Regions from separate parts of the Delftia tsuruhatensis genome, predicted to be linked through region 1. Evidence: predicted binding sites of a transcription regulator. Region 1 holds the regulator's gene; each other region holds the start of a gene.
The links. The regulator LexA, encoded in region 1, represses DNA repair genes until DNA is damaged. The targets are predictions, from matches to a motif close to ACTGTATNNNNATACAGT.

Region 1 (10,158 bases):
GGGTTCACCGCCGCCGTTGGGGGCCATGCAGTTCCAGAAGAAGGTGTGGTTCCAGATCTGGGCCGCGTTGTTGTAGATGCCGCCGGAAGACTTCTTGACGATCTCCTCCAGGGTCATGCTTTCGAATTCCGTGCCCTTTTGCAGGTTGTTCAGGTTCACCACATAGGCGTTGTGGTGCTTGCCATGGTGGAACTCCAGCGTTTCCTGGCTGTAGTGGGGAGCCAGGGCGTCGATCGCATAAGGCAGAGGGGGCAAGGTATGTTCCATGGTGTTTCCTTCGTGGTTGAACTCTTTTAGGACGGGCCAGCACCTGTTGCGCAGAGCGCAGCAGCGCCTGCCATGGCCGTAGCGCGGGCGGCCCGGCGCGCATCGCTGCACGCTTGGCCTCCACGCACCCGAACAGGCATTGTAGGAACAAGTTCGTGGCCCTGCGGTGAAAGCACCGCCAAACAGGCGTTCTTGGCCAGGGAGCGCCCGGGTGGATATGAAGTGACTGCAATCCAGCCAATCGGCACCGGGGCGCGGCACTCAGAGCAGCCGGGGCTGCGTGACCACCAGGTCCAGGCTGCCGTCGGACAGTTGCGCCTGCAGCGCCGTGCCCGGCGGCGCGCCGCGCACCTTGGTCACGGGGCGCCCGTCGGTGTCGGTGAGCAAGGCATAGCCACGCTGGAGCACCAGCCGCGGATCCAGCAACTGCAGCCGCAGCTCCAGGCGCGCCAGATGCTCGCCGCGCCGGTCCAGCCCGCGCCGCATGCCGGAAGGCAACTGCGCCTGAAGGCCCTGGCCGGCCTGCGCCGTGCGCTGCAGCCGCAGTTGCATGGCATGGCGCAGGCGCTGCGCCTGGCGGGCCAGCTGCATCTGGCTGCGGGCCAGTTGTCCGCTGGGACGGCCCAGGCGCTGCGAGGCCAGGTCCAGACGCTGCTGCTGGCGTTCCAGCGACCGTTGGACGGCATCCTCCAGGCGGTCCTGCAGCAGTTGCAGCGCCCCCATCCAGACGTCGCGCGGCTGGCTCACGAGTTCAGCCGCAGCCGTGGGGGTGGGCGCGCGCAGGTCGGCACAGAAGTCGGCAATGGTGAAGTCCGTCTCATGCCCGACACCGCTGACCAGCGGCACCGGGCTTTGCACGATGGTGCGGGCCAGGCGCTCGTCATTGAAGGCCCACAGATCTTCGATCGAGCCACCGCCACGCACCAGCAAGATCGCATCGATGTGCGGTGCACCACCCTGCGCCTGCGTCCTTGCCAGCCGATAGAGGCGCTCCAGCGCATCGATCAGCGAAGTCGGCGCCTGCGCGCCCTGCACCAGGGCCGGCACGAGCACCACCGGAATGTGGGGTACGCGCCGGCGCAGCGCCGTGACCACGTCATGCAGGGCCGCCGCCCCCGGCGAGGTCACCACGCCGATGCCGCGTGGCAGCGCAGGCAGGCTCCGCTTTCGGGCGACATCGAACAGACCCTCGGCCTCCAGTTGCGCCTTCAGCCGCAGGAATTGCTCGAACAATGCGCCCTGGCCCGCGCGCTGCATGCTCTCCACCACCAGTTGCAGGTCACCGCGCTGCTCATAGACACCGAGCCGGCCGCGCAACTCCACCAGTTCTCCATCGCGCGGTGAGAAATCCATGAGCTGGGCGGCGCGCCGGAACATGGCGCAGCGGATCTGCCCGCCCGCGTCCTTGATGCTGAAGTAGCAGTGGCCGCTGGCGGCGCGCGAGAAGCCGCTGATTTCACCCCGGACCGCCACAGGATTGAAACGCGCCTGCAGAGCATCGCCTATGGCGCGGCACAGCGCCCCGACTTCCCAGACCAGGGGCGCCGCTGCTGGATTCGCGGCACCAAAAGCACCATTCATGCGGCCTCCCGAGGTCCATGCAGCGCAGCATTTTCCACAGGCCCGGCCATGCGACTCGAACCCGGCACTTTCGCGGCACTCTGCAGCCAGAAGTTCACAAACACCTCTCAACCCATTGATTCAAAACGAATTTTTCACTGAAACAAAGTATTCAAATTTGTCACAGCGCTCACAACCGAAGGGGGCGACTTCGCCGCATCCGGCTTGATAACAAAGTTATCCACAGAAATTTGTGCTATAGCAAACCTCCGCCATGCGCCAGAGGGATACATGCCGGCAGTTTTCGGATGATCCTGCCCCGTTGACGCCGGGGCACGGCACACGGTTGGGCCATAATCGTCGGCTGCAGTTTCCAAACGCGGGGGGAAAACAACTTGCTGTCGATCATACAAGCCGCAGGCTGGCCGATCTGGCCTCTGATTGCCTGCTCCATCCTGGCCCTGGCCCTGGTTTTCGAGCGCTTCACGGCTCTGAAAACGGCCCGTGTGGCGCCGCCTGCCCTGCTGGGAGAGGCCATTTCCGTCTCATCGCGCGGCCTGCCCAGCCAGGAGGTCGTGCAGCAACTGGCACAGAACTCCACGCTGGGCGAGGTGCTGGCCAGCGGGCTGCGCACCCTGCACACGCATCCGGACAGCAGCGAGGAAGAGCTTCGCGCCTCCATGGAAGGTGCCGGCCGCGCCGCCGCGCACTCACTGGAAAAGCACCTGAGCGCACTCGCGACCATTGCATCGGCGGCCCCGCTGCTGGGCCTGCTGGGCACGGTGATCGGCATGATCGAGATCTTCGGCTCCCAGGGCAGCGGCGCCATGGGCGGTGGCAATCCCGCCCAGTTGGCCCACGGCATCTCGATCGCCCTCTACAACACGGCCTTCGGCCTGATCGTCGCCATTCCTGCCCTGATCTTCTGGCGCTATTTCCGTGCCCGCGTCGATGGCTACCTGCTGGGCATGGAGCTGGCTTCCGAGCAGTTCGTGCGCCATCTCGTGCGCGTCGGCGGCAAGTGAAACCGCATCCGGGAGACCTGCCATGAACTTCCGTCCCCGACGCCGCGACGAGCCCGAGATCAACCTGATCCCGTTCATCGACGTGCTGCTGGTGGTGCTGATCTTTCTGATGCTGTCCACCACCTACAGCAAGTTCACCGAACTGCAGCTGACCCTGCCGGTGGCCGATGTCGAGCAACAGCGCGATCGCCCGCGGGAGATCATCGTCGCCATCGCGGCCGATGGCCGCTACGCCATCAACAAGGATGCCGTGGAGGACCGCAGCGTCACCGGCCTGGCCCAGGCCCTGGCCGCGGCGGCCGTCGCCGGCAAGGACAGCGTGGTCATCATCAGTGCCGACGCCACAGCCCCCCACCAGTCCGTGGTGTCGGTGATGGAGGCCTCGCGGCGCGCCGGGCTGTCCCAGATCACCTTCGCCACGCAGAATTCGGCCAGCGCAGGCCGCTGAAAGCCCGTCGCCATGCCAGGGACAGGAAACGCTGCCAAGGCCCGGGGCCTGCGCGACGCCTGGCGCCGGCGCGGCCTGCTGGCCCGGGTTCTGCTGCCGCTATCCCTGCTGTACCGGCTCCTGCGGGCCCTGCACCGATTGCCATATGTGCTGGGAATCCGGCAGGCCGGCAAGGCGGGCATCCCTGTCATCGTGGTCGGCAATGTGATCGCGGGCGGTGCCGGCAAGACCCCGGTCACGCTGGCCCTGGCCCGGCACCTGCGCGAGGGCGGCTGGCACCCGGGCATCGTCTCGCGCGGCTATGGCCGTGGCACGGACGACTGCCGCGAGGCATTCCCGGACAGCTCCCCTGCCGATGTGGGAGACGAGCCTGCACTGCTGGCGCGCGCCAGCGGTGCACCGGTCTTCGTGGCCCGCCAGCGCATCGAGGCCGTACGGGCCCTGCGGGCACGACACCCGCAGGTCGATGTGATCATCAGCGATGATGGCCTCCAGCATCTGGCCCTGGCCCGCGACATCGAGCTGTGCGTCTTCAATGACGAGGGCATCGGCAATGGATGGCTGCTGCCCGCAGGCCCGCTGCGCGAGCCCTGGCCCCGCCCCGTTACCGCCGTGCTTCACGCGGGAGCGCCCCCCGCGACGGACGCCCCCACCTTTGCCATGCAACGTCAGCTCGCCAGCGAAGCCGTCAATGCCCGCGGCGAGCGCATCGCGCTGGCGGCCCTTCGCGGCCTGCCGGTGGAGGCCGTCGCGGCGGTGGCCCGGCCGGAGGTTTTTTTCTCCATGCTGAGCCGGGAGCATGGCCTTGCGCTGGAGCATGTCCAGGCGCTGCCGGATCACTATAATTTTGAGAGCTTCCGGCGCCTTGGAAGCGATGCAGCCCCGCTGGTCTGCACCGAAAAGGATGCCGCCAAGCTATGGCGCACCCATCCCCTTGCGTGGGCCGTCCCGCTGCAGCTGCGGTTGCCGCCCGGCTTCTGGTCGATGCTGGAGCGGCGGCTGCAGGCCTTGCGCGCCTGACTATCAGCATGGCCTGGGCTGCGTTCCCCGGCCGGCCTCACCCTCTAACCACTGGATCTGCCATGGACGCCAAACTTCTCGAACTGCTGGTCTGCCCCGTCACCAAGGGCCCGCTGCGCTATGACCGCGAGCGCCAGGAACTGGTCTCTCGCAGCGCACGCCTGGCCTACCCGGTGCGCGACGGCATTCCCGTCCTGCTGGAAAACGAGGCACGCCCCCTTGATGACGACGAGCTTGAGGACTGAGCCCGCCAGTCCTCGCCGCCCTCCTCCTGACTGCCAGCGCCTGCCTCTACCCAGCCACGCACCATGCCCCCCGCTCCCTTCACGGTTCTGATTCCCGCCCGCCTGTCCTCCAGCCGCCTGCCGGGCAAGCCCCTGGCCGACATCGCGGGCCTGCCCATGGTCGTGCGCGTCGCCCGGCGCGCGTTGCTGAGCCGCGCCGCCCGCTGCGTGGTAGCGGCCGACGACGAAAGCATCATCGCCGCGTGCGCCGCGCACGGTATCGCGGCCGTGCTCACCCGTAGCGACCATGCCAGCGGCAGCGACCGCTTGGCCGAGGCCTGCGAACTGCTCGGGCTCGATGGCCAGGATATCGTCGTCAATGTCCAGGGCGATGAGCCGCTGATCGAGCCGGGCCTCATCGACGCCGTGGCCGAACTGCTGACCAGCCAGCCTTCGGCGAGCATGGGCACGGCGGCACACGCCATCGACAATCTCGCGGACTTCGGCAACCCCAACGTCGTCAAGGTGGTCTGCGACGCCCAGGGCATGGCCCACTATTTCAGCCGCGCCCCCATCCCCTTCGCGCGCGAGCATGCGGGCCAGGCCTGGTGGGAGACAGCCTCGGCCGCGGCCGGCCACCCCGGGTTCGCGCCCCTGCGCCATGTCGGCATCTACAGCTACCGCGCAGGCTTCCTGCGCAGCTTCCCGAGCCTGCCTCCCGCGCCGACCGAGGCGATGGAGGCGCTGGAGCAGTTGCGTGCGCTATGGCATGGCCACCGTATCGCCGTCCATGTCACATCCCATGCACCAGGCCCTGGCGTGGACACCCCCGAGGATCTGGAGCGGGTGCGCACGCAGTTGTCCACCTGAGAAGCCCTCCATGCCCGCAGGCGCACCATTGACGATGCCGGGCATCGCCAATCACCGTTTCGCGCAGGGCATGCGACGCCGTCACCGGCATGGTTTTCGCGGTTTGCACAGGCGACAGTCTTGCCCCTCTCCTGTAAGCCAGTGTTGGCCCAGTGCGTGCTATCCTTGCCCGCGACAAAAATATGACGCATGGACTGTCCGCCGCGGTGGGCCGATCCGGCAGACAAGAATTTCTACTCTCCTCAAGGACTTCCATGAAACTGATTTTGTTGGGCGCGCCCGGCGCCGGCAAAGGCACGCAAGCCGCATTCATCTGCCAGAAGTACGGCATCCCCCAGATCTCCACAGGTGACATGCTGCGTGCCGCCGTCAAGGCCGGCACGCCCCTGGGCCAGCAGGCCAAGGCCGTGATGGACGCCGGCCAACTGGTCAGTGACGACCTCATCATCAATCTGGTCCAGGAGCGCATCGCCCAGCCCGATTGCGCCAACGGATTCCTGTTCGACGGCTTTCCCCGCACTATCCCCCAGGCCGATGCCATGAAGGCGGCCGGCGTGAAGCTGGACTATGTGCTGGAGATCGATGTCCCCTTCGACGCCATCATCGAGCGCATGAGCGGCCGCCGCTCCCACCCCGCTTCGGGCCGAACCTACCACGTCAAGTTCAATCCGCCCAAGGTCGAAGGCAAGGACGATGTGACGGGCGAAGCCCTGGTGCAGCGTGAGGACGACAAGGAAGAAACCGTCAAGAAGCGCCTGGACGTCTACAGCAGCCAGACCCGCCCCCTGGTCGACTACTACCGTGCCTGGGCGGAAAAGGAAGCCGCAGCAGCCCCCAGGTACCGCGCCATCAGCGGCCTGGGCTCCGTCGAGGACATCACCCAGCGCGCGCTGGCCGCACTGGCCGAATGACGCGGGCCCCTCGCGGCGCCATGGAAAAAGCACCCGCCGGGTGCTTTTTTTGTGACCGCTGCCGCGAGAAACCTCAGCCCCGTGGCTGCGCAGCCAGGGCCAGCATCATCGCAATGCGCGCCTTGGCCACGGGCAGTTGCGCCAGGTCGGCATCGACCGGATTTAATGCCGACCCACCCGCCACCGGCAGGCCCTCGGCGCAGCGCGTGCCACGCCAGACCCACACACCCTTGTCATGGGCCCGCAGCAGCGCCGCCTCCATGTCTTCATGGACCGTTGCATTGCCCGTACCGGCCACCACGATGCCACGCACGCCGGCCGCCACGAGCGCATCCACACCGCTGGCACGGGCCAGGGCCCCGCTGAACACCACCTCCACCCAGGGCAGTTCATCGAGCGACAGCAGGTCCGAAGGCTTAGGCACCGGCAAGGCCGGACGCGTGAACGGCGCATCGGGCACCAGCCAGCGCACGCGCCCCTCCTCCACCAGTGCCTGGGGACCACCTTCGAAGGAGCGCATTGCCTGCAGGCGATAGGGGTGGACCTTTTGCACCTGCTCGGCAGCATGCACTTCGCCACCGGCCACCACCCACACCCCGCTGCGCGCGCCACTGGCAGCCACGGTCACGGCATCACGCAGATTCTGCGGCCCGTCGGCCAGCAACGCCGTGGCGGGGCGCATGGCGCAGGTCAGGACGACGGGCTTGATCGGCGGCAGCAGGCTGTGAAGCAGCCACGCCGTCTCCTCCAGCGTATCCGTGCCATGCGTGATCACCACGGCCCGTGTCTCGCTGTCTTCCAGCGCCCGCGCGCAGGCTTGCAGCAGCGCGCGCCACACGGGCCAGCCCATGTCCTTGCTGTCCACTTGCGCTATCTGCTGCGTCTGCACAGGCCCTCTTGCCTGCTGCTCCAGATCCGGCACGGCCTCCAGCAACGACTGCACCGTGATCTGACCAGCCTTGTAACCCACCCCCTGGGACTGAGAATCCGCCCGCCCGGCGATGGTCCCGCCCGTTCCCAGAATCACCAACTTCGACTGCCCCACTTGCACCTCTCGGAAAACTGGTTAAAAATACAGATACTGTATAAATCATCAGATGACCGTCCATCACGCCATCTGCCCATCAAGACCGGACGCACGCCATGCTCGATCACCCCAAGCTCACCGCCCGCCAGCAGCAGATACTGGACCTGATCCAGGCTGCGATCTCCCGTACCGGCGCACCTCCGACACGCGCGGAAATCGCCGGCACGCTGGGCTTCAAGTCCGCCAACGCGGCCGAGGAACATCTCCAGGCACTGGCCCGCAAGGGCGTGATCGAGCTGGTCAGCGGCACTTCGCGCGGCATCCGCCTGCGCACCGACACGGTACGCAACATCAACGCAGCACGTGGCACGAGCTTCGCGCTGCCGCTGTCTGCCCTGGCACCGCTGATGCTGCCCCTGGTGGGCCGTGTCGCGGCCGGCTCGCCCATTCTCGCCCAGGAACATATCGACCAGACCTATTCCGTCGAGCCCTCCCTGTTCCAGACACGCCCGGACTACCTGCTGCGCGTACGCGGCATGTCCATGCGCGACGCCGGCATCATGGACGGCGACCTGCTGGCAGTACAGTCCGCGCACGAAGCGCGCAACGGCCAGATCGTGGTCGCCCGTCTGGGCGATGAAGTCACCGTCAAGCGCCTGCGCCGTACAGCGCAAGGCGTCGAACTGCTGCCGGAGAACCCCGACTATCCGGTGATCCGTGTGGCACGCGAAGAGCCCTTCGCCATCGAAGGCCTTGCGGTCGGGCTGATCCGCAACAGCATGTCCATGTAAACCGGTCCGGCGCGCCGACAAGTCCGCCTCCATTTTCCGCATCGTCCAGGTGGTAGGCGCGAAGCCCCTGTGCTTCGCCCTGGGCGGAGCTTTGCCCGAAAACCGCAATCCTGCCTGTGTCCATGCCTCTTTGATTCACGCCAACAGGAGTCGTCACATGGGATTCGCTCTGCCAACACTGTCCTCCCTGTCCTTTCTGCGCCTGGCCCAGGGCATCCGCCTGCCAGCGGCCGCCATGGCTCAGGCCGTGGAGACCGGCCAGCGCGCCGCCAGCGCGCCTGCTCCTGCCGCCATCCCGGAACAAGGCACGATCATCTCCTTCAGCAAGGCCCGCCGTCGCGGCCCGCAGCGCCGCGGCAAGGCAGCCCGCCAGACGGGCGATGCGGGAGAGGCTCAGTTGCTCCTGCCCCTGTTGCCTGCACAGCCGCTGGCCGTGCCCGCCCAGCCCTCCCGCCTGCGCATCATCCAGCGCTCGCCGCAGGAGCAGCCGGAATGCCTGTTCATTTCCGGGCGCATGGCCGATGTCTGCGCCGCGCTGGAACGCATCGAGGCACATGGCGACCAGCCCAAGGCCTGAGCGCCCAAGCCCTCGTTGAGCGATCGGCCCGCAAGCCGCTCAGGCGCGTGCCGCCGCGCTGATGGCAAGCGCCTCGTTGCGCCGGTTGCGCATGCACCACGCCAGGACTGCCGCGACGCAAAGAATGCACAGCGCGACGCTCAGTGAAAACCGCAATCCACGCGCATCGGACAGCATCCCGAACAACGGGGCCACCATGCCACCGAGCGACATGGCAAGACCCAGGGTCAGGCCGCTGGCCGTGGCCTGGTTGCGCGGCAGATAGTCCTGCGCCAGCGTGACCTGCGCGGCAAAGGGCAGGAACATGCAGATGCCCAGAGCCACCGTGCAGGCCAGAGCCCCCCAGGCCGTGGAGGCCAGCGCCAAGGCCCCCAGGGCAGGCAAGGCCAGGAGATAGCCTGCACGTATGGCCGCCATGCGTCCCCGGCGATCCGCGATCGTTCCCCCCAGCAGCGTCCCCACGGCCGCGGCCGCCGTGAATGAAGTCAGCGTGGCAGCGCCCATGAAGTCCGAGCCTCCCAGCTCGCGCGTCACGAACAGGGGCAGCGTGGACAATACCGTCACATAGGGAATCGACCAGCAGACGATCACACCGCACAGCAAGAAAAAGGCACGCCAGTGGTTGGCAGGCAACTCACCCTGCGCCACGGCCGGACGCCGCAGCCCGGCATGCGCGCCGGCGCCATCACGCCAGGTGCAGGCATACCAGATGAGCAGCATGGCCAACGCCGGCAGCGCCAGCATCCAGCTGCGGTGCAGGCCCCCTCCCCCCACCACGGCCGCAGCCAGCATGGGGGCGAAGGATGCCCCTGCGGTGCCACCCACGGAAAACACGCTCATCGCCTTCTGCGAGCTGCCCCCCGCCCTGCGTGCAGCGACCGTGGCCGGCGGATGATAGGCGGCAATTCCCAATCCGCACAGCACGGCGGCCAGCCAGCTCACCCAGTAGTCCTGGCTCGTGCCCACCAGCGCCAGCCCCAGGGCCGCCACCACGAAGCCGGCCGGCACCATCCATGGCCGCGGCGAGCGATCCGCATACAGACCGAACAAGGGCTGGACCATGCTGGAAAGGCCCGTGGCCGCCAGCATGAGACCGCTGACCGCCGTATAGCTGTAGCCACGCTCCAGCACCATGAACGGCAGCAGCGCCGGCACCAACCCCTGGTACAGATCGTTGACGGCATGCGTACCCGTGAGCAGGCCCAGACGAGCGCGGTTCATGGCCGGCCTCCGGCCGATGTGCACTTGGATTCAAAAACGGAACTCATCTCCACTCCTGTTGCTTTCCTGAAGGTTGAAAGTGCTCCATCCTAGGAAGGCGGCGGCTTGCCCTCCTGCTACGAAACAACAAAAATCGTCGAGAAAATGACAAGCATGACAATAGCCCCGACCCACCGCCGCGGCACCGGCCCCGCGGCGGTCCCGCCCGCGCCACCAC
Region 2 (10,158 bases), 2.9 Mb from region 1:
CCTTCCAGGTCTCGGCGCGCGGCGACCTGGCCAACTGGCGCACGCCGGACTCCGATGCCATCCCCGCCGTGGGCGGTGCCATGGACCTGGCCCAGGGCGCGAAACAGGTGTTCGTGATGATGGAGCACCGCACGCGGCAGGGCCAGTCCAAGCTGGTGGAGCGCTGCAGCTATCCGCTGACCGGCGCCGGCGTGGTGGACCGCATCTACACCGACCTGGCCACGCTGGCCGTGGTGCCGCTGGGCCTGCGCGTGGTGGACCGCGTGCCGGGCCTGTCGCATGCCGAACTGGAAGACCTTTCCCAATTGCAACTGATGGAGGCCTGAGCATGTTCCCTCGCCTGTCCCCCCGGCGCCTGGCACGCGCCCTGCTGGCGGCCCTGGCCGCCGGCACGCTGGCCGCTTCGTGGAGCGCGCACGCCAGCGACTATCCCGGCCGGCCCGTCAAGATCGTCGTGGGCTTCACGCCCGGCGGCAGCGGAGATGCCGTGGCGCGCATCCTGGCCCAGTCCTTCGGCCAGATCCTGGGCCAGTCCTTCGTGGTCGAGAACCGGCCCGGAGCCAACGGCAACCTGGCCACGGATGTCGTGCGCCGCTCCGAGCCCGATGGCTACACGCTGTTCTACACCTCGATAGGACACGCCACCAACCCGCTGCTGTACAAGGAGGCTCGCTACGACCCGGTCCGTGACTTCACGCCCATAGGCCAGGTGCTGAGCGCGCCCAACGTGCTGGTGGTGCCCGCCAGCTCGCCATTCAAGACCGTGCAGGAGCTGGTCGCCTATGCGCAGGCCCACCCCGGCCAATTGAACTTCGCCTCGTCGGGCGTGGGCGCCTCGGTGCACCTGTCGGGCGAGATGTTCAAGTACTACGCCAAGGTGGACATGGTCCACGTGCCCTACAAGGGATCGGGCAGCCTCATGCCCGACCTGCTGTCGGGCACGGTGTCCCTGGCCTTTCCCAACCTGCCCACCGCCATGCCGCTGGTACGGCGCGGACAGTTGCGCGCCCTGGGCGTGACCACGCGCACGCGCTCGGCCGCCGCGCCCGACATCGCGACCATCGCCGAATCCGGCGTGCCGGCCTATGACATGTCCACCTGGTACGGCCTGGTCGCACCGGCCCAGCTGCCGGCCGACATACAGAAAAAGCTCAGCGAGGCGCTGATCAGGACGCTGAACGACCCCGAGGTGCGCAACAAGCTCGTGGCCCAGGGCATGGACCCCCGGCCCAGCACGCCCGAGGAGTTCGCCCGCTTCATCGCCGATGAGTCCCAGCGCTGGTCCGGCCTGCTCAAGAGCCTGAACCTCGCCGCCAACTGAGCACGCCACCGGGAAAAAAGGCCCGCCGATCCCAGGACCGGCGGGCCTTTTTTCGCCTCCACCCGGACGCGGTTCAGAGGCTGCGCGGATCGGTGGTCATCAATTGTTCGACCAGCACCTTCAGGTCCGTCGTCAGGCGCAGGTAGCCGGCCTGGTCCAGCGCCAGGGTCTGCTCGTCCATGTAGAGCTTGCGGTTGATCTCGATCTGGATACTGTGGCGGTGCTCGGCGGGCTTGCCGTAGCGACGCACCAGCTCCACGCCCTTGTAGGGGTGGTTGTAGTCCACGCTGTAGCCGCGCTCGCGCAGGAAGGCGCAGATGCGCTCGGACAGCGCGGGGCTGGCCGTGCTGCCGTCGCGGTCGCCGATGACGAAGTCCGCATGCACCAGCCCCGGATGCAGCGTGGCATGGCTGGCGGCCACGGAGGGCATGGAATGGCAGTTGATGTGGATGCTGTAGCCATGGCGCGCATGGGCCGCGTCGATGGCCCGCTCGACGGCCGCGTGGTAGGGCTTCCAGCAGCGCTCGATGCGCCGCAGCAATTCATCGGCGGGCAGCAGGCGGTCATAGATGGGAACGCCCTCGTCGGTGAACTTCCAGATCAGGCCCTTGCCCAGGCGCACCTTCTGCAGAACGACCGGGTCCGTGGTCACGGGCAGGGGCCAATCACCCTCGATCATGCTGGTGTCGATCTCGGTGGTGTCGCGGTTGGCGTCCAGGTAGATGCGCGGGAAATGCGCCTCCACCCAGCCCACGCCCAGGCCGGGCGCGAAGGCGTAGATCTTCTCCACATGGGTGTCCTCGGCCTGGCGCAGCGTGGCCAGCGGCAGGCAGGAGCCGAAGTCCGCCGGATACACCGTGCCGCTGTGTGGCGAGTCCAGCACCACGGCGCTGGTGCCGGCCACGCTGGTCACCATGGGCTGCGCGGCATCGGCCGCACCTGGGCCGGCCGCACCGGAGCCTGCCGCACCGGGCAGGGATTGCAGGAAGTTCTGACTGATCAGTCGCAGGACGGGATGCATGAGGAATGGGTCTGTCTCGTTTACGCATTGCGCCGCAGCGCTGCGGGCGCCCCTCCATGCAACCGGCGCGCCCCAGGCCAGGGTCGCCGAGCAAGGGCCGCCCCGCAGCGAGGGCGTCGTCCCCCTCCCTCGCGTAGCGAGCAGAGAGGGGGAAGGCGCATCAGCGCCTCAGGGGGAACTTCAATCCAGCTGGATCTGGGCGGTGGCGGCCACCTTCTTCATCTTGGCCACTTCGCTGGCGATCTGCTTGGTGAAGGCTTCGCTGCTGGTGCCGGAGATGTACAGGCCCTGGGCCGCCATGCGCTTTTGCACGGCCGGGTCCTTGAGCGCGGCGACGATGGCCTTCTGCACGCGCGCGACCTGCTCGGGCGGGGTGCTCTTGGGAGCCACGAGGCCGAACCAGGAGGGATCGTTCAGGTCGGCGTGGCCGGCTTCGGCATAGGTCTGCACCTCGGGCAGCACGTCCAGGCGCTCGTGCCAGGACACGGCCAGGGCCTTGACCTTGCCACCCTTGATGTGGGGCAGCGAGGAAGCCACCTGGTCGAAGTACACGGGCACCTGGCCGCCGAGCACGTCGTTGATGGCCGGGCCCGCACCACGGTAGGGAATGTGCTGCATCTCGGTGCCCGTGCTCTTCATGAACTGGGCGCCCCACATGTGGCCGATGGTGCCGTTGCCGGGCGTGGCGAAGCTGACCTTGCCGGGGTTGGCCTTGAGGTATTTCACGAACTCGGCGAAGTTGTTGACCGGCACGAGCTTGGGGTTGATCACGATCACGCCGGGCGCCTTGACGATCTCGGTCACGCCGACGAAGTCGTTGATGGCGTCGTAGGGCAGCTTCTTGAACACGGCGGGGTTCACGCCGTGGGTGGACAGCGTGGCGATGCCGAAGGTCACGCCGTCGGTGGCGCGAGCCACTTCGGCCATGCCGATGGAGCCGCCCGCGCCGGCCTTGTTCTCGATCACCACGGCCTGGCCGCCCAGCAGCTTGGGCAGCACGTCCTGCATGTTGCGCGGGACCATGTCGGTGGAGCCACCGGCGGGGAACGGGACAACGATGCGCAGGGGGCGCGAGGTTTCCTGGGCAAAGGACATTCCAGGAACGACAGAAGAAGCGGCGATGGAAGCGAGGAAATGGCGTCGTTGCATACGGTCTTTCTTACAAACAAGTTCAGATTAAAAGAAATCTGCCCACAAAAAAAGCAAATACTGTGCCTGTTAATATTCCGAACAGGAATACTTTCATCATATCCCTGTCATGAGTTTGCGCCGCCTCAACCCGCCCATACATCTGCTGCGCGCTTTCTCCACCGTGGTGCGCTTCGGGGGCGTCTCGCGCGCGGCCGAGGCCTTGCACCTGACGCAAAGCGCAGTCAGCAAGCAGATCCAGGAGCTGGAGAAGTGGGTGGGCGTGGCGCTGTTCGAACGCGAGCGCAAGCGGCTGAGCCTGACGCCCGCGGGCGAGCGCTATGAACGCGCAGTGCGCGCCCTGCTGGGCCAGCTGGAGGCCGCCACCCTCGAACTCATCACCAGCGACGACAGCCGAGGCGCGCTGCACCTGTCGTCCCTGCCGACCTTCGCGGCCAAGTGGCTGATCCCCAGGCTGCCCCAGTTCCAGCAGCGCTATCCACAGATCACGCTGCACTTTGTACCCTACGTACACAGCTACCAATTTGACAGTCCCGGGCTGGACTGCGCCATCCTGTTCGGGGACGGGCATTGGAGCGGCGCCCACGCCCACTATCTGGTGGGACGCCAGGTGGCGCTGATCGCGCCGCCGCGCGGCGCGGGGCCGGAGGCACGCATCACCACCCCCCAGGACGTGGCGCGCTGCACGCGGCTGCGCCATGTGACCATTCCCGACGCATGGGCGCGCTGGAGCGAGGCCCACGGCATCCACGGCATCAGTCCGTTCGCGGGCCCGCAGTTCGACCAGTTCCAGACCATCATCCGCGCCGTCATGGCCGGCATGGGCATCGCCCTGGTGCCGCGCTGCCTGGTGGAGGACGAGATCGCGGCCGGCCTGGTGCACGAGCCCCTGCCCCAGCACGGCTACCAGAGCGCCCTGGGCTACTGGCTGTGCTATCCGGCCGACCGCGCCAACCACGGCACGCTGGGCATCTTCCGCAACTGGCTGGTGGACCACGCGGCGCAGACACCGGGCCGGGTGGCCGTCGCACCCGTGGCCCCCGGTGAATCAGCCCCCTCCGATCCGCCAGCGCCTCCTACCTCGGCGGCGCGCGCAGCGCCGTGAAGCGCACGCTGAACCGCGCGCCCGGCGGCTGCTGGCCGGGATGCGCATCCTCCAGCAGCACCTGGGCGCCATGCTGGCGCGCGATCTCCAGCACGATAGGCAGGCCCAGGCCCGAGCCGTCGGCCTCCGAGCCCAGGACCCGGTAGAACGGCTGGAACACCAGCTCGCGTTCGGCCTCGGCCACTCCCGGCCCCGAGTCCTCCACCTGCAGCAACAGGACCTGGCCGAAGGGGTCGGCCAGCACACGCACCGTGACCATGCCGGGTCTTTCGCTGCTGGAAGGCGTGTAGTTGATGGCGTTGTCCACGAGGTTGCGCACCAGCTCGGTCAGCAGCGTGGCATTGCCCTGCAGCCAGACGCCGGCCGCCGAGGCCTCGGCACCGTCGTAGCCCAGATCCACATGCTTGTCCATGGCACGCGGCAGGCAGTCACGCACCACGTCGGTGACGATGCGCACCAGGTTGCATGGCTGCATGGCCAGGCCACGGCCCACGCTCTCGGCACGGGCCAGCGCCAGCAGCTGGTTGACGGTGTGCGTGGCACGCATGCTGGAGCGCGCGATCTGCGCCAGTGACTGCCGCAACTCCTGCGTGCTCATGCCCTCGCGCTGCGCCAGTTCGGCCTGCATGCGCAATCCGGCCAGTGGCGTCTTGAGCTGGTGGGCCGCATCGGCCAGAAAACGCTTTTGCGTGGCCAGCGAATCGCCCAGCCGACCCAGCAGGTCATTGACCGAATCCACCAGCGGCACGACCTCCAGCGGCACGTCCTTGTGGTGGATGGGCGAAAGGTCCTCGGGCCGGCGCGCGCGGATGCGTTCCTCCAGCCGGTGCAACGGCTTGATGCCCCGCGCCAGCGCCAGCCACACCAGCAGCGCGGCCAGCGGCAGGATGACGAACTGCGGCAGCATCACGCCCTTGATGATTTCCGTGGCCAGCACACTGCGCTTTTCGCGCGTCTCGGCCACCTGGACCAGGGCCAGGGGCTCGCCGGGCAGCGGCATGCGCACCCAGACATGGGCCACGCGCAGGTCGATGCCGCGAAACTCCGCATCGCGCAGTTGCACCGCGCCCCCACCGGCCGGCGTATCGGACTCGGGAGGCTGGGGCAGTTCGCGCTCGCCGGCCAGGTATTCGCCCTTGACGCCCAGCACCTGGAAATACACGGTGTCCGACTCGTCGGCACGCAGGATCTCGCTGGCCGACTGCGGCAGGTTGAACAGCACCTTGCCCTGCTGCACCATCACCAGCTGTGCCAGCGCCTGGGCGTTGTACTCCAGCGCCCGGTCGAACGGCTTGTTGGCCAGCCCCTGGGCCACCAGCCAGGTCAGCGCCAGGCTCACGGGCCACAGCAGCAGCAGCGGCGTGAGCATCCAGTCGAGGATCTCGCCGAACAGGGAGCGCTGTTCACGCTGGAAGATTTTCATCGGCGAGCGGCCCTCCCGGCAGGTTCACGGCCCTGCGGCAGCCGCCACTATGCGCAGGCAAGCCGACCCGGGGCTGACAGCCCCCTCAGGCGGCGATCTTCTCAAGGCAGTAGCCCAGGCCGCGCACCGTGGCGATGCGGATGGGGCCGCGCTCGATCTTCTTGCGCAGCCGGTGGATGTAGACCTCGATGGCATTGTTGCTGACCTCATCGCCCCATTCGCACAGACGCTCGACCAGCTGGTCCTTGCTGACCAGGCGGCCCGCGCGCTGCAGCAGCACTTCGAGCAGGCCCAGCTCGCGCGCCGACAGCTCGACCATCTTGCCGTCGATGGTGGCCACGCGGCCCGCCTGGTCATAGACCAGCGGCCCGTGCTTGATGGTGCTGCTGGCCCCGCCCATGCCGCGCCGCGTCAGTGCGCGCACGCGCGCCTCCAGTTCGGACAGGGCGAACGGCTTGGCCATGTAGTCGTCCGCACCATAGTCCAATCCCTGGACGCGCTCCTCCACGCTGTCGGCCGCCGTGAGGATCAGCACCGGCAGTGCGTCGCCGCGCCCGCGCAGCTTCTTGAGCACTTCCAGGCCATGCATCTTGGGCAGGCCCAGGTCCAGGATGAGCAGGTCGAACTCGCTGCTGGTCATCAACGCGGTATCGGCCTCGCTGCCATTCGATACATGGCTGACCACGGCGCCCGAGCCGCGCAGGCTGCGCAGCAGGCCATCGGCCAGGACCTGGTCGTCTTCGGCAATCAGAATGCGCATGGGGATGTCTCCTGAAATACAGGCGCGCTCTGGGAGTTGGAAATGCGCGCCTTTGATCCCCGGGATTCTAGGATGCGTCGTCCGGCGCCGGCAGCGACCTTACCCGAGTGAGCCGCCACCCGCGTAGGCCTCCAGCCCCAGCGCCACCACGGTGGCGATGTCCTCGCCCACCTCTTCGCGGAATTCGGCCTCGGCCTGGGCCACGGCGTCATGGAAGGCCTGCAGCCAGGCCAGTCCCGCCGGGGTGAAGCGGATACGGCGCACGCGGGCATCCCGTTCGTCACTTTCGCGTGTGACCAGGCCCCAGGCCTCGCACTGCGCGACCAGATCGGCCATGGACTGCTTGGCCATGCCCGCGCGCTCGGCCAGATCGGTGAGGCGATCGCCCGCCAGCGACAGGTGGCGCGTGATGTGGATATGGGCCGCGCCCACCTTGTCGCGCGCCGCGAGATTGGACAGCGCCAGCGGCACTTCCACATCGCGCGCCATCAGTTGCAGCACGCGGGCATCGAAACGCCGCATGGCGTGCCCCAGCAGGCGGCCCAGGTGGGTCAGGCGCCAGGCATCGGCCGGTGGTGTGACAGGGGACAGTTCGCTCATGGGCGCATTGTGGGATGAATTCCAACAAGTCAGGCAAACTGACCAAATTTATTGAAAAAGCAAAGCAACAAGCCCATAAACTACTGTTCAAGCATCCAGCCTGAATGCAAATACAGAGCTGATCCCATACCTAACCCAGGAGTCCGCATGAACACCGCCGTCACCACCGCCAACAGTGAAAAAGCCAAGGCCCTGCAGGCCGCGCTCGCACAGATCGAAAAGCAGTTCGGCAAGGGCACCATCATGCGCCTGGGCGAAGGCGAGGCCATCGAGGACATCCAGGTCGTCTCCACCGGCTCGCTGGGCCTGGACATCGCCCTGGGCGTCGGCGGCCTGCCGCGCGGCCGCGTGGTCGAGATCTACGGCCCTGAATCCTCGGGCAAGACCACGCTGACCCTGCAGGTCATCGCGGAAATGCAAAAGCAGGGCGGCACCTGCGCCTTCATCGACGCCGAACACGCGCTGGACACCGGTTATGCCCAGAAGCTCGGCGTGAACCTGAGCGAAGTGCTGATCAGTCAGCCCGACACCGGCGAGCAGGCCCTGGAGATCGTGGACAGCCTGGTGCGCTCGGGCGCCGTGGACCTGATCGTCGTGGACTCGGTGGCGGCCCTCACGCCCAAGGCAGAAATCGAAGGCGAGATGGGCGACCAGCTGCCCGGCCTGCAGGCCCGCCTGATGAGCCAGGCCCTGCGCAAGCTGACCAGCACCATCAAGAAGACCAACTGCATGGTCATCTTCATCAACCAGATCCGCATGAAGATCGGCGTGATGTTCGGCAGCCCCGAGACCACCACGGGCGGCAATGCGCTGAAGTTCTACGCCTCGGTGCGCCTGGACATCCGCCGCACGGGCACCATCAAGAAGGGCGACGAGGCCATCGGCAACGAGACCAAGGTCAAGGTCGTCAAGAACAAGGTCTCGCCCCCGTTCAAGACCGCCGAGTTCGACATCCTGTTCGGCGAGGGCATCTCGCGCGAAGGCGAAATCCTGGACATGGGCGTCAACGCCAAGATCCTCGACAAGTCGGGCGCCTGGTATGCCTACAACGGCGAGAAGATCGGCCAGGGCCGCGACAATGCCCGCGAGTTCCTGCGCGAGAACCGCGATCTGGCCGTGGAGATCGAGAACAAGGTACGTGACAGCCTGGGCATCGCCCTGCTGCCCACGGCCGGCGGCGAAGCTGCGGCCAAGCCCCCCAAGGCTGGCAAGGCCAAGGCCGACAAGGACGGCGTGATCGAGGCCTGAGCCCGGCCCCCGACGCAGGAGCCACGGCGCCTGCACAGACTGGTTAGCCATCTTGGCGCAGGTGCGAGCCTGCGCCTTTTTTATTCAGGATGATTCAGGAGAAGATGCGGCATGGGATTCGCCAAGCTGTCGCTCAAGGGCCGCGCGCTGAAGCTGCTGGCCCAGCGTGAGCATTCACGGCTGGAGCTCGAACGCAAGCTCGCCGCCCATGTGCAGGAAGGCGAGGACCTGGGCGCCATGCTCGATGCGCTGGAGCAGCGCGGCTTCATCAGCGCCGAGCGCGTGGCCGAATCCGTGTTGCACAGCAAGGCCGCGCGCTTCGGCACGGCACGCCTGGCACAGGAGCTGCGCAGCAAGGGGCTGGATGATGCACTGGTACGCGCCGCCACGGAGCAATTGCGCGCCACCGAGCTGCAGCGCGCCCTCGCCGTCTGGCGCCAACGCTTCGGCACTGCGCCTGCCACACCGCAGGAGCGGCTCAAGCAGATGCGCTTCCTGGCATCGCGCGGCTTTGGTGGCGAGATCGCCAGCAAGGTGGTGCGCGGCCGCGCCGAGGATGGGGATTTGGAGTGATCAGGCCCTAACCCACGCGTCGCGTGGCCGCCCAGCACACCAGCGAGCCCAGCGTCACCAGCGCCACGCCCTGCCAGAAGCCCCAGCCCGGCCGCACCTGCAGCCAGGCGCTGGCCAGCAGGGCGGAGAACACCGGCGTGAAGTACGAAGCCGCGGCCATCACGGCCAGGTGCCCATGCTGTATTCCATGCTCCCAGCAGCTGTAGCCCATGGCCGTGAGGCCGCCCACGACCAGCAGTTGCAGCACGACCGTGGCCGACCAGTGCATGCCGCCCTCGCCGCCCAGCCACAGCCATTGGATCCACAGCGCCAGCGCGGTCCAGACCAGGAACAGGCCCACCGCGTTGTGGCCACCACCCCAGCGCCTGGCCAGCAACGAATAGCAAGGCCACAGCAGGGCCGCACCGAAAGCCAGTCCATAGGCCAGCGGATTGGCCCGCATGTGGCCGGCCATGTCCTGCCAATGCAGGGAATCGCCGCCCAGCACGCGCGTCAATCCCCACAGGCACAGCAGCACGCCGGGCCACAGCCACCAGCGTGCGCTCTGCTGGCGCAGCAGCACGGCCAGCACGATGGTCAGGCTGGGCCACAGGTAGTTGATCAGTCCCAGCTCCAGCGCCTGGGACCGGTCCTGCGCCAGCCCTATGGCCAGCGACAGGCAGATCTCATAGACCGCGAACAGCAGCCCGCAGCCCCAGAGATAGACAGGATGCATGGCGCGCCACCGCGCGGGCCCTGGCAAGCCCCGCACGGCAGCCACGCAGATGGCGCTGACCGTGTAGAGCATGGCGGCCCCACCCACGGCGCCCAGCGGCTCGGCCACCGAGCGCATCAGGCCCACGGTGCAGCTCCAGCACACCACGGCCAGCAGGCCGATGGCCGTGGCCCGGCCGGCCGACGCTGGGGAGTGGCTCTGCACGGATGCCATGGGAACGCTGCGCGGGGCGGTCAGTGCGGC
Region 3 (10,158 bases), 1.4 Mb from region 1:
CCTGGTACCTGCTCAAGGGGCGGCACATCCACCTGGCGCGCCGCTCCATGACGGTGGCCGCCTCCTTCGGCCTGGCCGCGGCGCTGTCGGTGGTGGTGCTGGGCGATGAAAGCGGCTACCTGTCGTCCGAGCACCAGAAGATGAAGCTGGCCTCCATCGAGGCCATGTGGGACACCGAACCCGCGCCGGCCGCCTTCACGGCCTTCGGCTTCCCCGACAAGGCCGCGCGCGAGACGCACTATGCCGTGCACATCCCATGGGTCATGGGTTTCATCGGCACGCGCTCGCTGACCACCGAGATCCCCGGCATCAACGACCTCGTCCAGCGCACCGAGCAGTACGTGCGTGACGGCATCGTGGCCTATGACGCACTGGAGACCATCCGGGCCGTGCGCGCGCCGGATACGGTGCCGGCCGAGGCCAGGGCGGCGTTCGAGGACAAGGGCGCCATGCTGGGCTATGCGCTGCTGCTCAAGCGCTACATGGACGATCCGCGCCAGGCCACGGACGAACAGATCCGCCAGGCCGCCTGGGATACGGTGCCGGCCGTGGGGCCGCTGTTCTGGAGCTTTCGCATCATGGTGGGGCTGGGCATGTTCTTCATCCTGCTGACCGCCACTTTCTTCTGGCTGTCGGTGCGCCGCAGGCTGGATGCCCATCCCTGGCTGCTCAGGGTGGCGGTGTTCGCCATCCCGCTGCCCTGGATCGCGGCCGAATGCGGCTGGATCGTGGCCGAGGTCGGCCGCCAGCCCTGGATCATCGAAGGCGTGCTGCCCACGGCGCTGGCCGTCTCCAACCTGGGCGCGGGCACGCTGCTGCTGACCATCGCCGGCTTCATCGCCATCTACACCGTGCTCTTCGTCATCGAGATGAAGCTCATGCTCAAGGCCATCCGCAAGGGACCGCTGGAGGAAAGTGCACCGCACCTGACCACCTACTTCCCGCTGATGCAAAAACTCGCGCGCGGGCAGTGACCCGGGGAGATTGACACCATGATTCTTCACGAACTGATCAGCTACGACATCCTGCGTCTGCTGTGGTGGGGCCTGCTGGGCGTGCTGCTCATCGGCTTTGCCGTGACCGACGGGTTCGACCTGGGCGCCGGTGCGCTGCTGCCGCTGGTGGGCCGCACCGATGTGGAGCGCCGCGTCGTCATCAACAGCGTGGGCCCGGTCTGGGAGGGCAACCAGGTCTGGCTCATCCTGGGCGGCGGCGCCATCTTCGCGGCCTGGCCGCAGCTGTATGCCGTGTCGTTCTCGGGCTTTTACCTGGCCATGTTCGCCGTGCTGGTGGCGCTGATCCTGCGCCCCGTGGCCTTCAAGTTCCGCAGCAAGCGCGAGGAGCCGGCCTGGCGCGCGCGCTGGGATGCCGTGCTGTGCATGGCCGGCGTGGTGCCGGCGCTGATCTTCGGCGTGGCCGTGGGCAATGTGCTGCAGGGCGTGCCCTTCCGGCTGGCGCCCGACATGCGCATCTACTACGAGGGCACGTTCTTCGGCCTGCTCAACCCGTTCGCGCTGCTGGCCGGCCTGGTCTCGCTGGCCATGCTGCTCATGCATGGCGCGTCCTGGCTGGTGTTCAAGACCGAGGGCGAGGTGGCGGCCCGCGCGCGCCGCTTCGGCGTGGTCGCGGCCATCGCCACCACCGTGCTGTTCGCGGCGGCCGGCGTCTGGCTGGCCGCGCTGGGCGGCTACCGCATCACCAGCGTGGTCAACCCCGTGGGCCCCTCCAATCCGCTGTTCAAGACGGCCGAGCTGCAGGCCGGCGCCTGGTTCGCCAACTACCGGGCCCAGCCTGCCCTGGCCCTGGTGCCGGCCCTGGGCCTGCTGCTGCCGCTGCTGGCGGCCCTGGGCATGTGGCTGCGCCGCGAGTGGCTGGCGCTGCTGTCCAGCGGCCTGGGCATCGCGGCCATCATCGCCAGCGTGGGCGCGTCCATGTTCCCGTTCATCCTGCCCTCGTCCTTGAATCCGCAGCACAGCCTCACGGTCTGGGATTCATCGTCCAGCCATGTGACGCTGTTCATCATGCTGGTGTGCGCACTGATCTTCGTGCCCATCATCCTGGCCTACACGAGCTGGGTCTACAGCGTGCTGCGCGGCAAGGTCGACCCCATGGCCATCATCGAAGGCCGTGGCCACTCCTATTGATCTATCGAGGAAAAAACACCATGTGGTATTTCGCCTGGTTGCTCGGCCTGCCCCTGGCGGCGGCCTTCGCGGTGCTCAACGCGATGTGGTACGAACTGATGGATGACGAGGCCACGCGCCGCGAATTGATGGCCCGTGAGAAGTGAGGCACCCCCTGAGCGGCTTGCGCCGCTTCCCCCTCTCTCGCTACGCGGGAGGGGGACGACACCCTCGCGGCGGGGCGGCGCGGCCGGCTTAGGCCCTTGCTCGGTGTCCCTCGCTTTGGGCCGCGTCATTTTTTGCGCGTGCTGACCGCTGATGCCGCGTTGTTGGATTCAATCGTCGGTGTCGTCCGCCTTGGCGCGGCCCTTGCCGCCCGTGATGCGGTCCTTGATCTCCAGCAGCCGCGTCACGGCCGTGCCCATGCCCATGAGCTGCATGGCGGTCTCGGGCGACAGGCGCTGCACGTCGTCGAACCAGTTCATGAGCCGCTCGATCAGCTCGTACATGTCGCGCATGCGCTGCTGGGCGTAGCGCTCTTCCTCGGTGGAGACTTCCTCCAGCATGGCCGCGCGCAGCATGGACTGGGTAGGCTCGATCTCGCGGCGGCGGCGCTCCTCGGCCAGTCGGCGGAAGATCTCCCAGACGTCCTGCGGCGCCTCGAAATACTCGCGCCGGTCCCCGGGCTGGTGGCGCAACTGCACCAGGCGCCAGGCCTGCAATTCCTTGAGCCCCATGCTCACGTTGGAGCGCGAGAACTCCAGCGTCTCGGCGATCTGGTCGGCATTGAGCGGCTCGGGCGACAGGAACAACAGTGCGTAGATCTGGCCTACCGTGCGGTTGATGCCCCAGCGACTGCCCATCTCGCCGAAATGCGAGACGAACTGCCGGTTCAACGCCGGAAGAGGTTTGGATTGCGTCATGCCATGCATTGTGCCTGCGCGTCCGCCGGGTGGTCCGGGCCGTGGGATGCGGGTGACGTCAGCTTTCTGCAAGACCTGGTCAAAAGGCGCACAATGGCGCCTTTGCGGGCTTGCGGCCAGGCGGTCCGGGCCCGGTGCCTTCCCGCGTTCCGTTCCGAGAGCAGATTGCCCCCATGTCTCACGCTAGCCGCAGCGCCCTGATCGACTGCACCAAGGGCCTGGCCTGTGCCGCCATCATCTGGCACCACCTGGCCTTCTACGGCCCCATGTCTGATATCGCCCATCCGGCCATGCCGGGCACCATCGACTGGCTGTACGAATACGCGCGCATGGCCGTGCAGATCTTCCTGGTGCTGGGAGGCTACCTGGCCGCGGCCAGCATGGCGCCCGAGGGCCATGGTCGGCACGGCGATCCCTGGCCCCGGATCGGGCGCCGCTTCGTGCGCCTGGTCGTCCCCTACGCCGTAGCCCTGGTCGTGGCCATCGTGGTGTCGGCCGCCGTGCGGCCCTGGTTCGACCATGCCTCGGTCTCGGGCGAGCCCGACCTGTGGCAACTGGTGGCGCACGCCCTGCTGCTGCAGAACATCGTGGGCGAGGAGTCCCTGTCCGCCGGCGTCTGGTACGTGTCCATCGACTTCCAGCTGTTCGCGCTGACGGCACTGCTGCTGGCCGGCACGCGCTGGGGCGCGGCGCTGTTTCGCCGGCGCTTCGGCGCCCAGGCCCAGGCACGCTGGTGGCCCTGGGCGCTGAGCGGCGCGCAGGCGCTGGTGCTGGCGGGCACGGCGGCTTCGCTGCTGGGCTTCAACCTCGATGCGCAATGGGATGTCTGGGCACCGTACTTCTTTGGCGCGTACGGGCTGGGCATGATGGCCTACTGGGCCGCGCACGCGCCCAGGGCTTCGGCGGCCTGGAGCTGGTCGCTGCTGATCGCGGCCCTGGTCGTGGCAGCCCTGTCCCTGGAGTGGCGTGACCGCATCGCGCTGGCCGGCGCCACGGCCCTCGCCCTGGCCGCCGCCATGCGCAGCCCCGCATTCGCCCAGGCGCAAGGCTGGGCACCGCTGCGCCGGCTCGGCCAGATCTCGTACTCGGTGTTCCTCGTGCACTTCTCGGTCTGCCTGCTGGTCAACGCCGTGGAGAGCCACTTCTGGCCCCAGTCCATTCCCGCGGCCCTGCTGGGCATGTTCACGGCCTTCGGGCTGTCCATCGTGGCGGGTCATCTGCTGTATGAGCGTGTGGAGCGCCACGTGCCCAGCTGGCACATGGCGCTGCGCTGGCAGGCGGGCTTGGTCGGTACCGGACTGATCGCGGCCTTCCTGGCCGGGCTGCGCTGAGGCGCGGCCCATCAGCAAAAAGGCAGCCCGCGGCTGCCTTTCTTGACCTGCACAGCAGCTTTCAGCGGTGCAATTCGCCCGCGCTTTCCGGCTGGAATTCGATCGCGTCCACGCGCACGGTGACCTGGCCCGTGGGGCTGGGCATGCGGAACTGGTCGCCCACGCTCAGGCCCAGCAGGGCGATGCCCACGGGCGCGAACACCGACACCTTGTCGCTGCTGCCATCCATCTCCCTGGGATAGACCAGGGTCAGCGTATTGCTCTTGCCCGACTCCAGCATCGTGAAGCGCACGGTGGAGTTCATGGTCACCACGTGGGGCGGCATTTCCTTGGGCTCGAGCACGTCGGCGCGGTCCAGTTCCGCTTCAAGTGCCTCACGGCCCGGGAAGGCGGCTTGCTTGTCCAGCAGGGCCTCGATGCGCTCCAGGTCCAGGGACGAAAGGATGATGTGGGGCTTGCGCTCCATGGTGTGGCTCCCTTGTGTGCTTGCGCCGCCTGCGGTGCGGGCAGCGGCGCTCAAACGGACAAAAGCCCGGGCAACGGGGTTGTCCGGGCCAAGGCATCTTCAGAAAAGAGAAAGGCACCAAGTTGGTGCGATAGGGCCATTGTGCAGCCTGGCCACGCTTTCGCCAAGCGATCCCGCACGATGAGGTGCGGATTGGCCGCCGGACTTGCCAAGCCCGGGAAATCCACTTTGCAGCCGCAGGCATGGGAATGGGGTTGGTGACTGGGCTGTATTTATATACAGTCAAATCATGCGCCACAGTTCCAACCCGCCTGCGGATCCGTCCCTGATTGCCCTGCATGCCATCAAGGGCCGGGGTGCGTCCAGCCAGCTGGCGCACCGCTTCACCACCGACCCGCGCGAGGCCTTCGACGATGGCTGGGGCAGCCTTGATGCGCCGGCAGAAGGCGAAGAGGCCGCACCGATGCGCACCGAGCTGCGCTGGGAGCAGGCGCGCTCGGCACTGAGCCGCCACCAGTCGCCCGACCTGCCGTTTCACATGGGACTCAATCCCTACCGGGGCTGCGAGCACGGCTGCATCTACTGCTATGCCCGGCCCACGCACAGCTACCTGGGCTGGTCGCCGGGCCTGGACTTCGAGACCCGGCTGATCGCCAGGCAGAACCTGCCCGAGCTGCTGCGTGCCGAACTGTCGCGCGCCAGCCATGTGGCCGAGCCCGTGATGCTGGGTTCGGTCACCGACTGCTACCAGCCTGTCGAGCGCGAACTGGGGCTGACGCGCCGACTCATCGAGGTACTGGCCGAGGCGCGCCACCCGTTTTCCATCGTCACCAAGGGCAGCGGTGTGGAGCGCGACCTCGACCTGCTGGCACCGCTGGCGCGCCAGGGCCTGGCCTCGGTACACATCACGCTGACCACGCTGGACGCCGACCTGGCCCGCCGGCTGGAGCCGCGCGCCGCCGCGCCGCACCGCCGGCTGCGCACCATCCGTGCGCTGGCCGATGCAGGCGTGCCGGTGGGCGTGAGCCTGGCCCCGCAGATTCCCTTCATCAACGAGGACCTGGAGAAGGTGCTGGAGGCCGCCGCTGACGCCGGAGCGCGCCATGCCTTCTACGCCGTGCTGCGCCTGCCCTGGGAAGTGGCCCCGCTGTTCGAGCAATGGCTGCAGCTGCACTACCCCGATCGCGCCCGCCGCGTGATGGAGCGCGTGCGCGACCTGCATGGCATCCAGGGTGAACAGCGCGAGGCCGGCCGCGTGTACAACGCCGAGTTCGGCCAGCGCATGAAAGGCACGGGCCACTGGGCCGATCTGCTGCGCCAGCGCTTCGCGCTGGCCTGCCGGCGCCACGGCTTCAATCGCGAGCCGCTGCGGCTGGACTGCAGCCTCTACCACCCCTCGCTGTTGCTGGCGCAGCGCAGCCTGTTCTGAGCATCGGCAGCGGGTGATCCCAGATCTGCCAAAAACTCATGGCTTGACGATAATTTGTCCCGCTCTCCCAAAGGCCCGAGGCATAGATTGGAGTCTGCTCACAAGGAGTGGACATGGAGATTGGATTCATCGGACTGGGCCGCATGGGATGCTCCCTGGCGCGCTCGCTTTTGAGAAACGGGCAGCCCGTCACGGTCTTCGATATCGATGACCGTGCGGTATCGAAAATCGTAGAGCAGGGCGCCAGGCGCGCAAAGGACGTGGCCAGCCTTTGCGAGGGCGCGGACCTGGTTTTCACCATGCTCCCCGGACCTCGCCAGGTGCGCGAGGTGGCCTTGGGTGGCCAGGGCATCATCCAGCATCTGCAACCCGGCGCCCTCTATATCGACATGAGCACGGTCGATGTGGAAACCGTGGACCATGTCCGTGCTGCATTTTCAAAGCGCGGCATCGCTTTCGGCGATGCCCCCGTGGGGCGGCTGGCCCTGCATGCCGACCGGGGCGAATCGCTGTTCATGCTGGGCATCGAAGAGCGCCATCTCGCCGCGGTGCAGCCCGTGCTGCGCAAGATGGGCACGACCGTCCACCACTGCGGCGGCCCGGGCAGCGGCACGCGCACCAAGCTCATCAACAACATGATGGTGCTGTGCTATTGCCAGATCAATTCCGAGGCGCTGGTGCTTGCGAAATCGCTGGGCCTGGACATCGCCAAGACCCTGGAGGTGCTGGTCAACACCACGGCCAGCAATGGCCAGCTCAAGGAAAAGTGGCCGAACAAGGTCCTGGCCAGCGACTTGTCGCCGGGCTTCGACATCGCGCTGGGCTACAAGGACATCTCGCTGGCCTCCCAGGCCGGTGCGGCCGCCCAGGTGGCGCTGCCGGTGTGCGATGCCACGCGCAACATCTTCAGGATGGCCCTGGCGGCCGGCAGGGCGGGGCAGGACACCTCCTGCCTCACCGACTTCTGGGCCGGCATCAACGCCGTCGAAAAGATCAGGCTCTGAGCCTGCACCGACCGAGGAGACACAACCATGCACCATCACCACAGGCGGACGTTCCTGCGGACTGCACTGGCCACGGGTGCGGCCCTGGCATCGGCCGGCGCGCTGGCCGCGGGCTATCCGGACAGGCCCGTGACCATCCTCGTGGGCTTTTCCGCAGGCGGGCCCACGGACATCGTCGCGCGGGTCCTGGCGGAAAGGCTCACGCAGAAATTCGGGCAGAGCTTCATCGTGGACAACCGTCCCGGCGCCAGCGGCGCCGTGGCCGCCAACCTGGTCAGGAAGGCCGCGCCCGACGGCTACACGCTGATGATCGGCAGCAGCAGCACGCTGTCCATCATTCCGGCCATCCACAAGGGCATCCAGTACGACGCGATCAAGGACTTCACATCGATCGCGCTGGTGGCCAGCTATCCCTATTACCTGGCGGTGCCTGCCGCGTCCCGGTTCAGGACCTATGGCGACCTGATCGCCTACGGCCGGGGAAAGGAACACCAGCTGACCTATGCCTCGGCGGGCAATGGGGCGGTCAATCACCTGGCCGGCGAATGGTTCAAGAGCGGAGCCCGCATCCATGCGCTGCATGTGCCCTACAAGGGCGATTCCGCCGCCATCGGCGACCTGATCGCGGGGCGCGTGGATTTCGCCTTTCTGGCCGGCGTGGTGGCACTGCCCCAGGCCCAGGCCGGCAAGCTGCGCATCCTGGCATCGGCCAGCGCCTCGCCGGACCGCGGCAGCCCCGGTATCGCGGTGATCGGGCAAAAGGAGTTTCCGGGTTTTGCGGCAGAACCGTGGAATGGGCTGATGGGGCCGGCCGGCATGTCCCCCGATGTCGTGCGGACCCTGAATGCGGCGGTCAACGAGATCATGGGCAGCGCCGAGGTCAAGGCCAAGCTGCTTTCGCTGGACCAGTACCCATTCACCGGCACGCCCGACCAGTTCAAGGAATACATCCAGCAGCAGTCCGCGCACTGGGCGGGAATCATCCAGACCACCCACATCGTTCTCGAATGATGGAGCAAGCGCCCATGGAGTATTCCCAATTCATCGACGGCCGGTTTTGCAGCGGAACGGGCGAGCCGGTCCTCGAGGTCATTTCTGCATCCACCGGCCAGTGCCTGGGCCGCCATGCCCATGCCAGCCCCGGCGACGTGGAGCAGGCCATGCGCTGCGCGCTGCGGGCCTTCCAGTCCTGGCGGCACAGCGGTGCCACCGAGCGCTCGGCGCTGTTGCGTGCCATCGCCGCCGAGATGCGTGCGGGCCGCGAGGCCATGGCGCGCCAGATCACGCTGGAGCTGGGAAAGCCCCTGGCCGAAGCGGACAAGGAGGTCGATGTGGCCGCCGAGATGTTCGAGTGGGCGGCCGAGGAGGCGCGGCGGCTGTATGGCCGGGTGATTCCCGCGCGCTCGCCGGGCATCCGGCAGATCGTGCAGCTGGAGCCGCGCGGCGTGGTCGCCGGCTTTGCCGGCTGGAATGCGCCGGCCATCACGCCGGCGCGCAAGATCAGCGCCGCGCTGGCGGCCGGTTGCGCCATCGTGCTCAAGCCGTCCGAGGAGACGGCCGGCGTGGCCTTGCTCATCGCGCGGGCCATGCAGCGCGCCGGGACACCGGCCGGCCTTGTGAACATGGTCTTTGGCGATCCTGCCGGGATCGCGCAGCAGCTGTGCGCGGCCGAGGCCATCGCCATGGTCACCTTCACGGGCGCGACCTCGGTGGGCCGGCAACTGGGCGCCATGGCGGCCGCCCACATGAAGAAGGCCACGCTGGAGCTGGGCGGCCATGCGCCGGTCATCGTCTGGGACGATGCGGACCTGGACCGTGTGGCGGCCGCCACCGTGGCGGCCAAGTTCCGCAACGCGGGCCAGGTCTGCACCTCACCCACGCGTTTCCTGGTCCATGAAAGCGTCTACGGGGCATTCTGCGACCGGTTCGTCGCGCACGCGGCCCGGCTGCGCGTGGGCGATCCGTTCGAGCCCTCCTGCCAGATGGGGCCGCTCAAGAACCCGCGGCGGCGCAGCGCCATCGCCGGGCTGGTGGCCAATGCCCGGGACGCGGGTGCCGGCCTGCTGCTGGGCGGCCAGGCCATCGAGGGCCCGGGCTTCTTCTACGAGCCCACGGTGCTGGCCGTGCGCGACAAGCGTGCCGAGGTCTCGCGCCTGGAGCCTTTCGGGCCGGTGGCGCTGATGATCCCCGTCCGTGATGCCGACGAGGCGCTGCACGAGGCCAACAGCCTGCCCTTCGGCCTGGCCGCCTATGCCTTCACCGAACACATGCAGCTGGCCCACCGCTTCGCCAGCGAGATCGACAGCGGCGTGGTTTGCATCAACGAGCTGCAGGCCTCGCTGCCCGAGACGCCCTTTGGCGGCAGCAAGGACAGCGGCCTGGGCTCGGAAGGCGGCATCGAGGGGCTGCGTGAGTTCCTGAAGGTCAAGTGCGTGCGCCAAGGAGGTCTGGCATGACGGTTCTGGGTTTCATCGGCGTGGGCGTCATGGGCGCGGGCATGTGTGCCCATCTCGCACGCAAATCAGGGGCCCGCGTGCTGGCCGCCGACCGCTGCATGGACGGCATCCACGCGCTGGCGGGCGAGGGCGTGCAGGCCAGCAGCCTCGCGCAGATCGCCCGCGAGGCGCAGACCGTGTTCCTGTCGCTGCCGTCCATAGCCCAGGTCGAGTCCGTCTGCCTGGGCGAGGACGGGCTGGCGGCCCATGCGGGCGCGCTGCGGACCATCGTGGACATGGGTACCAGCGACGTGGAGCGCACGCGGGCGCTGGCGCGGCAACTGGCACAGCGCGGCATCGACCTGGTCGATGCACCCGTGGCGCGCAGCCGCGAGGCGGCGGCCCACGGCACGCTGCTGATCACGGTGGGCGCCGAGCCCGCGCAGT

Region 2: the regulator LexA is predicted to act here: its motif matches at 7,479-7,496, upstream of recA (recombinase RecA).
Region 3: the regulator LexA is predicted to act here: its motif matches at 5,109-5,126, upstream of L1Z78_RS19845 (PA0069 family radical SAM protein).

The regions. Positions count from the first base shown of each region.
Region 1 is NZ_LR813084.1:2,951,655-2,961,812, reverse strand. Features, by position in the region: gene L1Z78_RS13485 (superoxide dismutase) at 1-267, opposite strand, end outside; gene xseA (exodeoxyribonuclease VII large subunit) at 529-1,848, opposite strand; gene L1Z78_RS13475 (MotA/TolQ/ExbB proton channel family protein) at 2,223-2,852, shown strand; gene L1Z78_RS13470 (ExbD/TolR family protein) at 2,875-3,300, shown strand; gene lpxK (tetraacyldisaccharide 4'-kinase) at 3,313-4,320, shown strand; gene L1Z78_RS13460 (Trm112 family protein) at 4,383-4,565, shown strand; gene kdsB (3-deoxy-manno-octulosonate cytidylyltransferase) at 4,629-5,414, shown strand; gene adk (adenylate kinase) at 5,669-6,325, shown strand; gene L1Z78_RS13445 (asparaginase) at 6,399-7,370, opposite strand; gene lexA (transcriptional repressor LexA) at 7,469-8,143, shown strand; gene L1Z78_RS13435 (hypothetical protein) at 8,301-8,720, shown strand; gene L1Z78_RS13430 (MFS transporter) at 8,760-9,941, opposite strand; gene L1Z78_RS13425 (AraC family transcriptional regulator) at 10,086-10,158, shown strand, end outside.
Region 2 is NZ_LR813084.1:5,816,446-5,826,603, forward strand. Features, by position in the region: gene L1Z78_RS26505 (3-oxoacid CoA-transferase subunit B) at 1-326, shown strand, start outside; gene L1Z78_RS26510 (Bug family tripartite tricarboxylate transporter substrate binding protein) at 329-1,321, shown strand; gene L1Z78_RS26515 (N-formylglutamate amidohydrolase) at 1,395-2,342, opposite strand; gene L1Z78_RS26520 (Bug family tripartite tricarboxylate transporter substrate binding protein) at 2,523-3,491, opposite strand; gene L1Z78_RS26525 (LysR substrate-binding domain-containing protein) at 3,601-4,596, shown strand; gene L1Z78_RS26530 (sensor histidine kinase) at 4,568-6,019, opposite strand; gene L1Z78_RS26535 (response regulator transcription factor) at 6,105-6,779, opposite strand; gene L1Z78_RS26540 (MarR family winged helix-turn-helix transcriptional regulator) at 6,879-7,379, opposite strand; gene recA (recombinase RecA) at 7,527-8,627, shown strand; gene recX (recombination regulator RecX) at 8,739-9,200, shown strand; gene yddG (aromatic amino acid DMT transporter YddG) at 9,208-10,128, opposite strand; gene L1Z78_RS26560 (hypothetical protein) at 10,149-10,158, opposite strand, start outside.
Region 3 is NZ_LR813084.1:4,348,107-4,358,264, reverse strand. Features, by position in the region: gene L1Z78_RS19875 (cytochrome ubiquinol oxidase subunit I) at 1-974, shown strand, start outside; gene cydB (cytochrome d ubiquinol oxidase subunit II) at 993-2,144, shown strand; gene cydX (cytochrome bd-I oxidase subunit CydX) at 2,165-2,290, shown strand; gene L1Z78_RS19860 (GbsR/MarR family transcriptional regulator) at 2,459-3,055, opposite strand; gene L1Z78_RS19855 (acyltransferase family protein) at 3,220-4,377, shown strand; gene rnk (nucleoside diphosphate kinase regulator) at 4,439-4,843, opposite strand; gene L1Z78_RS19845 (PA0069 family radical SAM protein) at 5,133-6,272, shown strand; gene L1Z78_RS19840 (NAD(P)-dependent oxidoreductase) at 6,386-7,276, shown strand; gene L1Z78_RS19835 (Bug family tripartite tricarboxylate transporter substrate binding protein) at 7,304-8,287, shown strand; gene L1Z78_RS19830 (NAD-dependent succinate-semialdehyde dehydrogenase) at 8,302-9,732, shown strand; gene L1Z78_RS19825 (NAD(P)-dependent oxidoreductase) at 9,729-10,158, shown strand, end outside.